DNA from 3 places in the Paenibacillus sp. JT31N11 genome. Region 3 is predicted to be linked to each of the others. Evidence: riboswitches for the same ligand, from Rfam matches in the RefSeq annotation. Region 3 holds a riboswitch; each other region holds the start of a gene.
What was found. Region 3 has a riboswitch for thiamine pyrophosphate ahead of AC0YNV_RS09580 (ABC transporter substrate-binding protein). Riboswitches for the same ligand answer to the same signal wherever they lie in the genome.
Positions count from the first base shown of each region.

Region 1: linked by a shared signal. The riboswitch ahead of AC0YNV_RS01885 (thiamine phosphate synthase) and the one ahead of AC0YNV_RS09580 (ABC transporter substrate-binding protein) in region 3 are both predicted to bind thiamine pyrophosphate.
Region 2: linked by a shared signal. The riboswitch ahead of thiC (phosphomethylpyrimidine synthase ThiC) and the one ahead of AC0YNV_RS09580 (ABC transporter substrate-binding protein) in region 3 are both predicted to bind thiamine pyrophosphate.

Region 1 covers NZ_JBWDNQ010000001.1:408,472-413,314, forward strand. Annotated here, with positions in the region: gene AC0YNV_RS01875 (carbohydrate ABC transporter permease) at 1-177, shown strand, start outside; gene AC0YNV_RS01880 (hypothetical protein) at 212-1,498, shown strand; TPP riboswitch at 1,645-1,746, shown strand; gene AC0YNV_RS01885 (thiamine phosphate synthase) at 1,864-2,499, shown strand; gene thiO (glycine oxidase ThiO) at 2,483-3,637, shown strand; gene thiS (sulfur carrier protein ThiS) at 3,621-3,824, shown strand; gene AC0YNV_RS01900 (thiazole synthase) at 3,826-4,593, shown strand; gene AC0YNV_RS01905 (thiazole biosynthesis adenylyltransferase ThiF) at 4,590-4,843, shown strand, end outside.
Region 2 covers NZ_JBWDNQ010000004.1:326,310-331,152, forward strand. Annotated here, with positions in the region: gene AC0YNV_RS17315 (glycoside hydrolase family 78 protein) at 1-893, shown strand, start outside; TPP riboswitch at 942-1,049, shown strand; gene thiC (phosphomethylpyrimidine synthase ThiC) at 1,476-3,203, shown strand; gene AC0YNV_RS17325 (carboxylesterase family protein) at 3,398-4,051, shown strand; gene AC0YNV_RS17330 (VOC family protein) at 4,216-4,843, shown strand, end outside.
Region 3 covers NZ_JBWDNQ010000002.1:341,380-346,222, reverse strand. Annotated here, with positions in the region: gene AC0YNV_RS09595 (glycosyltransferase) at 1-63, opposite strand, end outside; gene AC0YNV_RS09590 (glycosyltransferase) at 32-1,210, opposite strand; gene AC0YNV_RS09585 (hypothetical protein) at 1,294-1,707, opposite strand; TPP riboswitch at 1,934-2,045, shown strand; gene AC0YNV_RS09580 (ABC transporter substrate-binding protein) at 2,203-3,297, shown strand; gene AC0YNV_RS09575 (thiamine-binding protein) at 3,347-3,649, shown strand; gene AC0YNV_RS09570 (ABC transporter permease) at 3,639-4,409, shown strand; gene AC0YNV_RS09565 (ABC transporter ATP-binding protein) at 4,419-4,843, shown strand, end outside.

The sequences.
Region 1 (4,843 bases), on a different contig from region 3:
GTCAGCAAATTTACGCTTCAACTGGCGCTGAGGATGTCTATCGATGCCACCTATGATATTCAATGGAATCAGATCATGGCGATGTCATTACTGACGATGCTGCCCTGCATGATTATCTTTTTCCTGGCGCAAAAGCATTTTGTAGAAGGAATTTCTACTACCGGATTGAAGGGTTAATAGAGTACTTTTATTTGCGGGGAGGAATATTTATATGCTGCATCCATTTATGGGAATCAAGGATTATGGCAAAGTAGGCATGTCGGTAGCGGAATCATCCCACAAATTGCATCGAATCGGCTATGTGGACCGCCGATTGATGAAGCTTGAGGCCGGGCATATGGTGGCGCGTCCCGAATATGAGGTGAAGGGGGCGCTCTCCCGCCTGATGTGGCAGGATGCCTCGCATTGCGATCAGCTGCGCAGCCGCTGCAAGCAGCTCCGAATGAGCTCGTCGGCCTTCGACAAGTCGCCGGACCCGAATCTGGAGCTGCTGATGGACGAGGTGCTGAAATCCGCGGATACGCTGCAGCTGATGAGAGCGTTGTTCGAGGTGGTGAAACCGGATCAAATCCGCTCTGCGCGGGCATATATGGCAAGCGCCCAGCCCATTGTCGATGAGCCGACGATTCATTTATTGAAGCATCAATTGATGGACCGGGAGGAGCAGCTGGAGTGGGGGAATGAGGCCGTGCGGCATTTCACGGCCGAGTCCACTGAGAAAGCGGTGGCCGATGCCGACCGCTGGGTCGGATACCTTCGTAATTTGCTGGCTGCAGCCGGAGGGATTAACGGGGATCTCGCCAAGGAGGAGCCCGATCCCGAGCTTGCGGTTGCCGCCCAGCCATTCGAGCTGCCTGCTTCCAGCACGCGCGACGACCGGTTCCGCAGCGCAGTGAGCAAATTCAAGGAATTTCAGTTCGAGGACTCCGAGGCGGGCCGATTCGAAATGATGATGTTTACGCGCTTCTTCGAGATGTCTCCGGCGGAAGCGGTAGCCTGCGTCCACTTTCAATCCGAAGGCAAGCCCTGGGAGTTCTACCTCGATACCGCCAGGCATGCCTGGGATGAGGTCAGACATTCCTGGTTCGGCGAAGCGGCTCTGCGCGTCAAGGGCTATGATATTTACGACAAGCCGAACTGGACGGGCTGGCTGGACATGACGCTGCAGCTGTTCGAGCCGGACGAGGCCTATACGCATCTGACGATTGCCATTGAGAAAGCGGCGATGAAATATCCGCCTGGCAAGCGCGAGGAATGGGAATTTTGCCGCGACATTGCCCGGGATCCGCTCATGACGACCTTCCAGGACTTCGACTGGGCCGACGAAGTGGTGCATGCCGGTTTCGGACAGCGATGGATCGTGAATGATGTGCATAAAGGGGATCTGAAGCAGGCGATGACTTCCTCAGCAGAAACAGTCGAGAAGAGAGGGGCCTATATGGCGAAGTTCGACCATCAGGGAGCAGAGCCGAAAAGCCCGTATGCCGGCGGGTATTGAGAGGATAATAATGTCCGCAACGCTTGCCCTTTCAGATGCGGCTTCTTCCTGGCCGCATAAGGTTGGATCCGCATATTTGCAGCCTTCCAACAGATTTTTATTTGCTTTTTCTAGCATTCGTGATAGTATAAAGCCAATTGCATAGGATGTATCACTAGGGGAGCCGAATGGCTGAGATTGAAGATGAATTCAAACCCTTTGCACCTGATCTGGGTAATACCAGCGTAGGGAAGTGGTCTCACGATTGGTCTATCGGCATATGAATAAGTATGCTATTGCCTAGTTGAACAGGGCCGCCTTCTTATCTGGAAGGCGGTCTTTTTTGTGTTTTTATCCATACCGTAGTCTGGGAGGGCGGTGAACGTTTGACGGCACTGGAATTACATATAATTTCGGATGGCCGGCAGGATCTGGAAGCCTATGCGAGGACTGCCGGGAAGATTCATCCGTACGTGACTTCCTTTCATCTGCGGGAACCGGCGAGGAATGCTTCCGAGCTGTGGCAAGGGGTGCAAGCTCTGCTCGCCGAAGGCGTTCCGGCCGGGAAAATAATGATTAATGACCGGATCGATGTAGCATGGGCCGCCCGGCTGCAGGGCGCTCAGCTATCTTACCGCAGTCTGGGCGTTCGGGAAGCCAGAATGGCTTTTCCCGGACTTCGTCTGGGCTGCTCCGTGCATGGAATAGAGGAGTCTGTCGTGGCCGGGCAGCAGGGAGCGGATTTCCTGATTTATGGTCATATATTCGCAACGGCTTCCAAGCCGGGGCAGGAGCCGAGAGGGATCGGCGCTCTGGCGCATATGGTCCGGAGCGCAGATATACCCGTAATCGCCATTGGCGGAATTAATCCGGAGCGCGTGCAGCAGGTCCGGGCAGCAGGAGCAGCGGGTGTAGCGGTGCTGTCGGGCATTATGCAGGCGGCGGATCCTATGGGAGCCGCCTTGCAGTATGCCGAAGCTTTGAACAGACGAGGAGACGAATCAGATGACGAAAATGTTTGATGCGATCATTGTGGGCGGAGGGGTGATCGGAAGCTCGATCGCTTACCATATGGCGGCAAGAGGCATGAAGGTTGTGCTGCTGGAGCGTGACCGGCTTGCCGGGCAGGCCTCCAATGCCGCTGCCGGCATGCTTGCCGCACAGGCGGAAATCAACGAAGCGGGGCCATTATTCGAGCTGGCCCTCCGCAGCCGCTCGCTCTTCCCATCACTTGCCGCCCAGCTTCGAGAGCTCAGCGGAATTGATATCGGTCTGGAGCGCAAGGGGCTGCTTCGCATCGCCACAACCGTCGCGCAGATGAACGAGCTTCAGCATGCGATCGTATTTCAGCGCAAAGCGGGGCAACAGGCAAGCTGGTTGACCGGTCATGAGGTTCGCAAGCTCGAACCGGCGCTTGCCCCGGATATTCTGGGCGCCATGCTTGTTGAAGAGGACGGGCATGTGCTGGCCCCGGAGCTTTCCCTTGCTTTTGCCAAGGCGGCCGCGGCGTTGGGAGCGGACATCCGGGAATATGCGGAGGTTCAATCGCTTGTGCTGGAGCAGGGCTCTGTATGCGGCGTCCGGACCCGGGACACAACCTTGTACGGCAGCCGAGTCGTCATTGCCTCCGGCACCTGGAGCGGACCGCTTATGGAGCAGGCTGGACTTTCAAGCCCTGTTTTCCCTGTTCAGGGAGAATGCTTCTCGGTGCTTACCCATGCACCGCTGGTGCAGGCGACAATCTTCAGCCATGATTGTTATCTTGTTCCCAAGAAGGGCGGACGGCTTATTGTCGGAGCCACAATGAGAGAGCATTCCTATGACCGTAAAGTCACCCTGGGGGGGATTGGCAAACTCCTCGAAGCCGCCAAGCTGCTGGTTCCGGATATTGTGCATGCGGAATGGGAGAAGGCCTGGTCTGGGCTGCGGCCGCAGACTGCGGACGGTTTGCCTTTCCTGGGTGAGCATAGGGAACTGCGGGGCTTGTACGTAGCGGCCGGCCACTATCGCAATGGCATACTGCTTAGTCCCATTACCGGGCAATTGGCCGCTGATTGGGCGGAGGGAAAAGCGGCAGAGGCCGATTATCTCGACGCTTTTCGATTGGACCGGCAGATGGACATGAAAGGAGCGCTGAACCAGGATGAATTTGCACATTAATGGCGAGAACGTTGAAGTGCCCGGTACTTTAGCATCCGTGCACGACCTGCTCCGTCATTTCGGTTTGGAGGAGAAGGTAGTAATTGTAGAGTGGAACCAGAGCATTCTGGAAAAGTCCGCTCACCAGGATACCCGTCTGTCGGACGGAGACCGTATTGAGATTGTCCATTTTGTAGGAGGTGGCTGATATGTTGAAGATTGGAGCGCATGAATTTCATTCCCGGCTGCTGCTCGGCACAGGGAAGTTCCCGGATTTTGAAATCCAGAAGCAGGCCGTCGAGGCTTCGGAATCGCAGATTCTGACGTTCGCCGTGAGAAGGATGAATATTTTTGAGGCGGGCCAGCCTAATTTTCTGGAGATGCTGGATGTGAGCCGCTACACGCTGCTGCCGAACACGGCAGGGGCCAAGACCGCGGAGGAAGCGGTGCGTATTGCCAGATTGGCCAAAGCTTCCGGGCTTTGCGATATGATCAAGGTCGAGGTGATTGGCGACTTCAAGACACTGCTGCCCGATCCTATCGAGACGCTGAAGGCGTCCGAGATGCTGCTTGCCGAAGGGTTCACCGTTCTGCCTTATACGTCAGATGATGTTCTGCTGGCCAGACGCCTGCAGGATTTGGGTGTGCATGCCATCATGCCGGGCGCATCGCCGATCGGCACAGGGCTTGGGATTATCAATCCGCTGAATCTCAGCTTCATTATTGAACAGGCGACCGTTCCTGTCATCGTGGATGCGGGAATTGGTACACCGTCGGATGCGGCGATTGCGATGGAGATGGGCGCTGATGGCGTGCTGTTGAACACGGCGGTCTCCGGCGCCAAGGACCCTGTCAAGATGGCTTTGGCGATGAAGCTTTCCATTGAGGCGGGAAGGCTGGGCTTCGAGGCGGGAAGAATTCCGAAGAAACGGTATGCGTCGGCCAGCAGCCCGATGGAAGGCTGGAGCTCCAATTGAACGGGCGCTATTCCAGGCAGGAGCTGTTTCCTCCCATTGGCACGGCCGGGCAGGAGAAGCTTGGAAGCAAGCATGTTCTGCTCATTGGAGCAGGAGCGCTGGGCACGGGCAACGCCGAAGCGCTCGTGCGCGCGGGTGTCGGGAAGCTGACGGTTGTGGACCGCGATTATGTGGAGTGGAGCAATCTCCAGCGTCAGCAATTATTCAGCGAAGACGACGCGAAGCGGCGGATGCCCAAAGCGATTGCCGC
Region 2 (4,843 bases), on a different contig from region 3:
GATACCAGCTTCAGATTTTCAAATATGGCGGAGAGCTGTATCGGGATACGGATATCAAGCCGGGCCGGGAACTCTCTTGGCGGCCAACTGTCGACCTGCCTGAGCATGTGTACATGTATGTCATAGTCCGTGTGTATGACGGCTATGACTGGAGCAATTGGAGCGATCCGAAATACTTCTATATCGAAACGAACCGGCCGCCTGCAGCCGATTTTGACTGGACCCCCAAACCGGTGTATGAAGGGGATTCGATCCGGATCAGCCATACCATTGACGATCCCGACCTGGATACCTTACAGGTTATCTATATTGTCAAGGATCCGGAGGGAGGCTCACAAACCTTCAACTCCTTTCTTAATAGTCCCTATGGTCACACCGGGCCAGGTTTCAGAGGAGACAAGGCAGGGATATATAAAGTCGAGCTTACGGTCCAGGACGGCCAAGCGCCGCCGGTAGTGGTGCGCAAAGACATACCGGTGCTGCCGCTTGACGTCAAGGGTCAGGTGATGCATACGGATTTGTGGGACCAGCGCCGCAGAGAATACAATATCAATCAAAACGGCGATGCAGACAGCCCGCGCGGTTATGAGGTCTTTTGGGCAGGAGAGAAGTTCGTGCTGCATGCCCAAACGACCGAAACGGTAACAACTACCCAAGCGGATACTGTTGAGGTGACGATGAACGGCTTCACGACTCATCTGGATGCCGCGAACGCGCGTCGGACCGGCTGGAGCGGTAGTATGTGGGATGAAAGCTTCGAGAAGCTGGAGGATGGGCCGCTGACGTTTACGTTCACCTCTACTTACAACAACGGGACCGTGAAGACAGACTACGTAACTGTCACGGTTGCAGGCAATGTGCAGCAGACGGTTGGCATTCATCGAAGAAATTGAACATTATAAGTTGACTGCGTGTGCGTTCACGCGATATAGTCGTACTAGGAAATCCACTAGGGGCGCCCGCATGGGCTGAGATAAAGCGCTGATCGCTTTGGTCCCTTTGAACCTGATCTGGGTTATGCCAGCGTAGGAAAGTGGGCTTGTCTGTGCGATTATGGGCTGGATCTATGCAATTGTCTTTTCGCATAGACAGGATGCCTCACTTATTCGGACAATGAAGCATAGTCTTCATATGCCGGATGGAAATTGCCGCATTCAAACCGCTCCCATGCCGGAGCGGTTTTTTTAACTTTATAGAATTTTATAAGCTTCACTCCTATAAATTTCTATACGGTCCAAGGGAAGAAATTTGCTCAGCCGCAAAGGACGGCAGATCGGATTCTTCCCGGTTCGCTCCAGCATGATAGTGTGTCAAGGAATGCTGTCGGTGAACGGGCTGAAGCCTGCTCATACCGGGAACTAATAGGTCAGGGAACTGCCTGCCCTTGGCTCGTTCCAATTTTTCCGCACCGTCTATGCTGCTGTCCTTGCGAGCCTCCTAGGGGATTCTCCAAATTACCTTGGGAGGTTTTTGATATGACGATCATGGCTGGAGCATTGCCGGGCAGTCGCAAAGTGTATGTGCAAGGAAGCCGTTCGGATGTGCGGGTGCCGATGCGGGAGATTGAACTGTCGCCGAGTATCAGTAGAAGCGGCGAGGTGCAGTTGAACGAACCGGTTCGGGTATATGATTCCAGCGGTCCGTACACGGATTCCGCTTATCGGGCCGATGTGCGCAAGGGTCTGTCGGCTCTTCGCCGGTCATGGATTGAAGATCGGGGAGATGTGGAGCGCTATGAAGGGCGTGTGATTCAGCCGCTTGATAACGGTTTCGACTCGGAGAAAGCGGCAGGCAGCCAAGGAGCAGAACCGTACCCGGCTTTAAACCACACACCGCTAAGAGCTGTCCGCGGGCGCAATGTGACCCAATTATTTTATGCCCGCAGGGGAATCATTACGCCGGAGATGGCGTTTATTGCTGTTCGTGAAGGGGTGGAGGCAGAGCTTGTGCGAAGCGAGGTAGCGGCAGGAAGAGCTATTATACCGGCGAATATCAATCATCCGGAGAGCGAGCCGATGATTATCGGGCGCCGCTTCCACGTCAAGATCAATGCCAACATCGGTAATTCAGCCGTTGCTTCGTCCATCGAGGAGGAAGTGGAGAAAATGACATGGGCTACCCACTGGGGCGCCGATACGGTCATGGATCTCTCCACGGGCAGGAACATTCATACAACCCGCGAATGGATCGTGCGAAACTCGCCGGTTCCGGTCGGCACAGTGCCTATCTACCAGGCGCTGGAAAAGGTGAACGGAAAGGCGGAGGATCTGAGCTGGGAGGTGTACCGCGATACTCTGATCGAGCAGGCTGAGCAAGGGGTAGATTATTTTACCATTCATGCGGGTGTTCTGCTGCGGTACATTCCGCTTACGGCCAAGCGGGTAACGGGGATTGTTTCGCGGGGCGGGTCGATTATGGCGGCATGGTGCCTGGCGCATCAACGCGAGAACTTTCTGTATACGCACTTTGAAGAAATTTGCGAAATTATGAAACAATATGATGTTTCATTCTCTCTCGGTGACGGGCTGCGTCCCGGCTCCATTGCAGATGCCAATGACGAGGCTCAATTCGGGGAGCTGGATACTCTTGGCGAGCTGGCTCAAGCTGCATGGAAGCATGATGTGCAGGTGATGATCGAAGGCCCCGGCCATGTTCCGATGCATCTGATCCAGGAGAATATGGAGCGTCAATTGAAGGTGTGCCGGGAGGCGCCATTCTATACACTGGGTCCGCTGACGACGGATATTGCTCCAGGCTACGACCACATCACTTCGGCTATCGGGGCGGCGATGATAGGCTGGCTCGGTACAGCGATGCTCTGTTATGTCACACCGAAGGAGCATTTGGGACTGCCCAATAAAGAGGATGTGAAGGAAGGCGTGATTGCGTACAAGATCGCGGCGCATGCCGCTGATCTGGCGAAGGGGCATGCGAACGCGCAAATGCGGGACCATGCGCTTTCCAAAGCGAGGTTCGATTTTCGCTGGCGCGATCAGTTTCATCTCTCGCTTGATCCGGAACGGGCGATGTCCTATCACGATGAGACGCTTCCTGCAGATGCGGCCAAATCGGCCCATTTTTGCTCGATGTGCGGTCCGAAATTTTGCAGCATGCGAATCACACAGGATATCCGCGAGCAGGCTGTGCGGGACTTGGAAGGAGAAGATAACGCAAAGCGGACAGGATTGGAAGCACAGCTTTAGTTGGTGGCGTTCCTTCTTTTTGCGATGCTGATTGACTTCGTCCAAAACGGCATGCAGACCGCCCCTGCCACCCCTGCCCTGCCGCCTTTAGGCGCGCCGGGCTGCTTCAGTTTAAGTCAAAACGACTGGTAAAATATTGAACGATAGCGTTATAATAATGAAAAATCGCCCTTGAGAAAGGATGCTGCTGCTCCATGCCCGTCACCTCACATCTTCTTCGCCAAGAGACTCCTGAACCTGTACGGATTGGCTATCAATTGTTTCTTCCTTCGGATTACGAGAGGAATACCGGGAAGAAATGGCCGCTCATCCTGTTCCTGCATGGCATCAAGAAGCGGGGCGATGATCTGGCTCTACTCCATCAGTATGGGGTTGCGCGTTTCGCTGAAGAAAGGAAGGACTTCGGATTTATCGTCGCAACGCCGCAATGTCCGGAGCATTCGGATTGGCCGCAGCAGCGGAATGCCCTGTCGGCTCTCTTGGACGAAATAGCCCGCAGCCACCGTGTTGACCCGGAGAGGGTATATCTGACCGGATTCAGCATGGGCGGGAACGGAACATGGGACCTGGCTGCGAATGTCCCCGGGCGCTTCGCAGCTATTGCTCCACTGGCCGGCTACTACCAGCCCGAAGATGCCAGCCTGCTGAAGGGTATACCGGTCTGGGCTTTCCATGGAGAGAAGGATGATGTAGTCATTCCCGGGAGAACAACCGAGATGGTTAACGCGATCAGGAGCCTGGGAGGGTCTGTCAGGTACACCGCCTACCCTGAACTTGATCATCAGATCTGGGAGGAGACGTACGGCAATCCCGAGCTGTATCAATGGTTTCTGGAGCATAAACGATAAGCAGGTCAGTGCCGCCGGAATCAGTTCCGGCGGTCTTTGTCTACCGGATTCCGTATATCTTTGACGTACAGACATTCACTCTACTGCAATAAGGACGGAGAAAGCCGTTTCTGGCGGGAAGGTTTATAAAGAGCAGTCAACCACAATAAGGATGGTGGAAAACCATGATTACACACTATGCGGGGCTGCAGCTGAACACGGTATCGATTCCAAGCGCAAGGCAGTATTATCATGAACGTCTGCTGCTGCCTATCGTGGAAGAATCCGAGAGCCGCATTGAATTCCGGATCACGGAGCACTGTACGATTGTATTTCAGGAGGCTTACGAGCCTGTTGCTCCGGCGCATCTGGCGTTTGAAGTTCCGTACTCGGAATTCGACGCTCTTGTCGCCTTCCTGAAGAGTCGGCAGGTCTTGATCGAGAAATGGCCGGACGGCAGAGAAGTGGATCATTTTGGAACGGGACAAAATATTTACTTTCGCGATGGGGATGGAAATTTGCTCGAACTGATTGCCCATCCTTATATCAAGGAGGATGTCGTAGCCCCCTCCGGCGCTCTTCGTGTTCTTTATATGCGCGAGGTCGGATTTCCCGTCGAACATGTGAAGGCATTCCGGGAGCGGCTGCAGGACATGTTTGATTTTAAGCTGGATAAAGTCTATGATAATTTCACTTTTGCCATCGGAGGAACGGCTCATTTCGTGCTGACCGCCAAGCAGCGGCGATGGATTCCGATCTCCATGCTTGCGCTGCCTCCCCGAATGCTAGTAACATTGGGAGTCTCGGACGAAA
Region 3 (4,843 bases):
CTCAATGCATTTCTGCGTATAAGAGAGTCCATTATATGTCAGGATTATGATGCTCGTTTTCACCAGAATCACCTGCCTCCTCTGTACTTGTCGTCGAGTCCTCCAAAGCCTTGATTTCTACGTTCTCCAGTTCTCGGAGCGAAACTTCCAACCGTTGTCTATTAGCCAACAAATTCCCGTCGCCTGCTAAATAAGAGAGCGCTTTTTCATTGTGCTCATAGGCTTTCTTAATTTGACCGAGCTTGCCGTAACAAAGCGTAAGTTGAACGTGTGGCGCCCAGGTCCAGCAAATTTTATTCATAAGACCGAAATGATTCTGGGGCATTTCCATGGTAAGGGCCAGCTCATACCAGAATATCGCTTTTTCATAGTCGTCGCTCTCTTCATACCAGAGCGCGATACGGCAGCAGAAGTCAGCGCGGGGAAGGTCATATTCGAACGACTGGAAGAGCCAGCTGATTTCCGCTCTGCGGTCACCTCTCACATGGTAGCAATGAGCCAGATGTCCGCAAGCGGCAATGTTATCTTCGAAATTCTCCGAATCGCGCTTTAGAAACGCCAGATAACTTTCAATCGCTTCATCATGTCGACCGTTGTCCATCAGCTCGTTGGAATAATAGAAATGAACACGCGGCGACATTTCGCTCTCTTCCCGATTTATGACTTCTTCAAGGATCGAGAGATTGCGCGATTTGCTTTTATGTTCCCGGTCTGATTCATGCGTCACTTCAATGCCTGACGGCAGGACATGGCCTGATACGACTAGCACTTCATGCACCGGATTGACCCACTGGAAGCCGCGGGAGCGCTTCACGATCCGGTTGCGGCGGGTGAATGCCTGGGCATTGCCGTGATAATCTCGTGAAAGGACATAGTCCATCATTACCGAATCGTAGCCTGGATTCAGATCTTTCTTTAAATCGCGTAATGCTTTCTGGTCTTTGTCTAGCAAATAATCGTCCGCATCAAGCCAGAATATATAGTCCTTCGTGGCTTGCTTGAATGAGTAATTACGGGCAGCAGCGAAGTCGTTTATCCATTTGAAATCGAAAATCCGATCGGTATAGCGCGCGACGATTTCTTTCGTGCGGTCTGTCGAACCGGTATCGATAATATTGATTTCATCGACGAGATCGGCGACAGAATCGAGGCAGCGGGCGATCATCTCCTCCTCATTTCGTACGATCATGCATAAACTGAGGGAAATCAATCTGCTTCATCCTTTCTCCAAATGGCTTCTTATAAGAGAAGAAGCTATACGGCTCTTAGTCCGTATAGCTCCAAGTCTTGTCCTTAGACGGTGTTGGAAGCGAGACCCCAGAATACTTCTGGTCCTACCCGCGAGACGACTGTCGTGGAGACAGAGCTGACGAATGCTGAATATGCTGTCTGTGCTGCGGCGGGAGCAAGAAGATCTTGTGCGTTGAAGCTGCGGATTTGCGGTCCAGGAAGTACATTTGGAGTAAAAATAGCTGTGTAGATGATTGGATCCGTAATCAAGGTTCCGCGTACAACGTTAACAAGGACCGTAACTCCTCCAAGAGACGATAATCCGATAGTTCCGGAAAGGTCGACAATCGGGTTCGCGACTCCTCGCGTTTGCAATCCAACTACGCCGAACAGAGCTGGAGTAGCTGTGATTGTAATCGTGGTTGCGCCGGAGGCACTGATGTTCATCGAGCTGCGTTGATCAAGAAAAGTTCCCATGCTGATTTCCCCCTTTCCTCGTAGATCATACATGCTATTCCAAGTTCTCTGTAATGGAGTAGGCCAAGAATGGCCTCTATTTGCGGATTTTATGAGACTCATAGGCAAACGAATGTAAAATCACCCCAGGCCCCCGTATATTTAACGGATCAAGCATCCTGTTATCTTTTAACATTCAGGTGGTATTTTGCGCATTGTTTGCTATAATAGGAGGTGCGACATAACTGAATATGACATGGGGAGCTGGAGTAGGCCGGCTGAGAGGGGATACCGATACAATCCCGACCCTTTGACCTGATCTGGATAATGCCAGCGTAGGAATTGCATTGTAGCCAGCCCGTTTTCATGGTTTTAAGTGAAAGCAGGGGGCGGATTTTACAAAGCCGTTTACAAGCGTCTTCCAGCGGGAGGGCGCTTTTTCTTATGGACAAATCAGGGTTATGTGAAAATGTTGTCGCTTATCTTGGACGATATTGGGGAGGAGCAGCGCAGATCATGGCAGTTAACAAACGGTTCACAATGGCAAAATGGGGAATAGCGGTGCTTGTCCTGCTGCTCACGCTTGCGGGCTGCGGAGCCAAAGAGAATAATACGGAGCAGGCAGACAACGCGGCGGGTACAAACAGCAGCGGTGCGGATGCGGATGGAGCCAGCCAGGAATCCGGCAGCACGAATGTCGGACAGACTGCTGCCTTAACGAAGGTGAAGGTCGTGCTGGACTGGACGCCGAATACGAATCATACAGGGCTGTATGTAGCCCGGGACAACGGTTTTTTCAAAAACCACGGACTTGATGTGGAAATCATCCAACCCGGCGAAGCCGGTGCCGACACGATGGTGGCCACGGGCGCGGCAGATTTTGGAGTAGGTTATCAGGAAGGGATTACACAAGCGCGGATTCAGGGTGTGCCGCTGGTTTCCATAGCAGCCGTCATCCAGCACAACACCTCGGGCTTCGCTTCGCCTGCGGACAAGAATATCAAGACGCCGACCGATTTTGAGGGTAAAACCTATGGCGGCTGGGGCTCTCCGGCCGAGGAGGCCGTCATCGATTCCTTGATGCAGGAGCAGAAGGCAGATGCGGGCAAAGTGAAAATCGTGAACATTGGCGATGCTGATTTCTTTACGGCTGTGAAGAAAAACATTGATTTTGCCTGGATCTATTATGCCTGGACCGGTGTGGAGGCCGAGCTTCGCGGGGATAAAATCAACATGATTTACTTGACCGATTACAGCGACAAGCTGGACTATTATACGCCTGTGCTGGAAACGAATGAGAAGATGATTGCCGAGCGCAGCGACATTGTAAAAGCATTCGTGGCCGGAGCATCCGAAGGATATATCTTTGCGATCGATCATCCAGAGGATGCGGCGGAAATCCTGATCAAGGCGGAGCCGGATCTGAACGCCGATCTGGTCCGGGCCAGCCAGAAATGGCTCAGCCCGCGCTATCAGGATGATGCATCCCGCTGGGGAGAGCAAAATCCGGAAGTATGGACGAATTATGCCGACTGGATGTTTGAGCATAAGCTGCTGGATAAAAAACTAGAGGCGGATAAAGCCTTCACAAACGAATTTTTGCCTGAATAGCCGATAAGGCCGGAGGGAACTCAAAATAGCGAAAGGGGAAGGAAACGACATGGCGAACGCCTTATTAAGCATTCAAATACTGCCGCATACACCTGGAGGGGAAAGCGTCATCCCGTATGTGGACCGTGCCATCGAGATTATTAAAGCATCCGGCGTGCCTTACCGCGTGGCGCCGCTTGAAACGACGATGGAAGGGGAATTGAATCATCTGCTGTCTATCGTCCAGGAGATGAATGATGCGATGACCGTGATGGGATGCCCATCCGTAATCTCACAAATCAAAGTGTACTATAATCCCGAAAGCGGCGCGTCCATGGGCAGGCTGCTGGAGAAATATCCAGATGGTCAGTAAGCTTCGCAAATATGGGCCTCCTGTAATTGTATTGGCTGTTTTTATTGTGTTGTGGCAGGCGGCGGTGGCTGTTTTTGATATCGAGCCCTACATTCTCCCGTCTCCGCTTGCGATTGCGTCCAACACCGTCACGGAGGCGCCGCGTCTGTTTCATCATACGCTGTCAACGCTGGGCGTGACTCTGCTCGGCTTTACGGCAGGAACGGCGGCGGGCTTCTTGCTCGCCGCTTTGCTGCATCTTATACCGGGAGCCAAAGCCGGTTTCTACCCGCTGCTGGTCCTAACCCAGAATGTGCCCGTTATCGCACTGGGATCGCTGCTGGTGGTCTGGTTTGGCTTTGGCATACTCCCGAGGCTCATACTGATTATGCTCGTCTGTTTCTTTCCAGTTGTTGTAGCCATGCTTACGGGACTTACGCAAAGCGATCCCAAGCTGGTCGACTATATGAAGATGATCGGTGCGTCCAAGAGCCAGCTGTTCTGGCGCCTAGAGCTTCCCAACGCCGTATCCTATCTGTTTTCGGGCCTGAAAATCGCCGCTTCCTACAGCGTGATCAGTGCAATCTACGCCGAATCGATTGGCGGAAGCGAGGGATTGGGCAACTTTATGCTGGTGTCCCAACGGGGCTGGCAAACGGCTAATGTATTTTCCGCTATCGCGATCATTGTCGTTCTGAGTCTCATTCTGTTTGGAATTATCAGTTTGGCTGAGCAAATACTGGTGCGCGGAGGCAGGCGCAAACCCGAGAAAGGAGCGTGACATTACCTAATGACACAGAATGCGCTTGAGCTGAAGGCTGTATCCAAGCGTTTTAATGAAGGAAACTCTTCCAAGCTTGTATTGTCCGATGTGACCTTTCATGTGAAGGAAGGTGAATTCGTCTCGTTAATTGGACCATCCGGCAGCGGGAAAACGACTCTCTTCCAAATTATTGGCGGACTTGAGCGGCCTTCTTCAGGTGAGATCCGGATTGACGGCCGAATCAGTCTCGGCGAGCGGGGCAGAATCGCTTATATGCCGCAGCAGGCTGCATTACTGCCTTGGCTGACCGTAACGGGCAATATTGAGCTTGCTTTATCCATAGCGGGCATCCCCCGCAGAGAAGGACGGACCCTGGCAAAGGAATGGCTGGAACGCGTCGGTCTAAGCGGATTGGCTGACTCTTATCCTCATGTCCTCTCCGGAGGCATGCA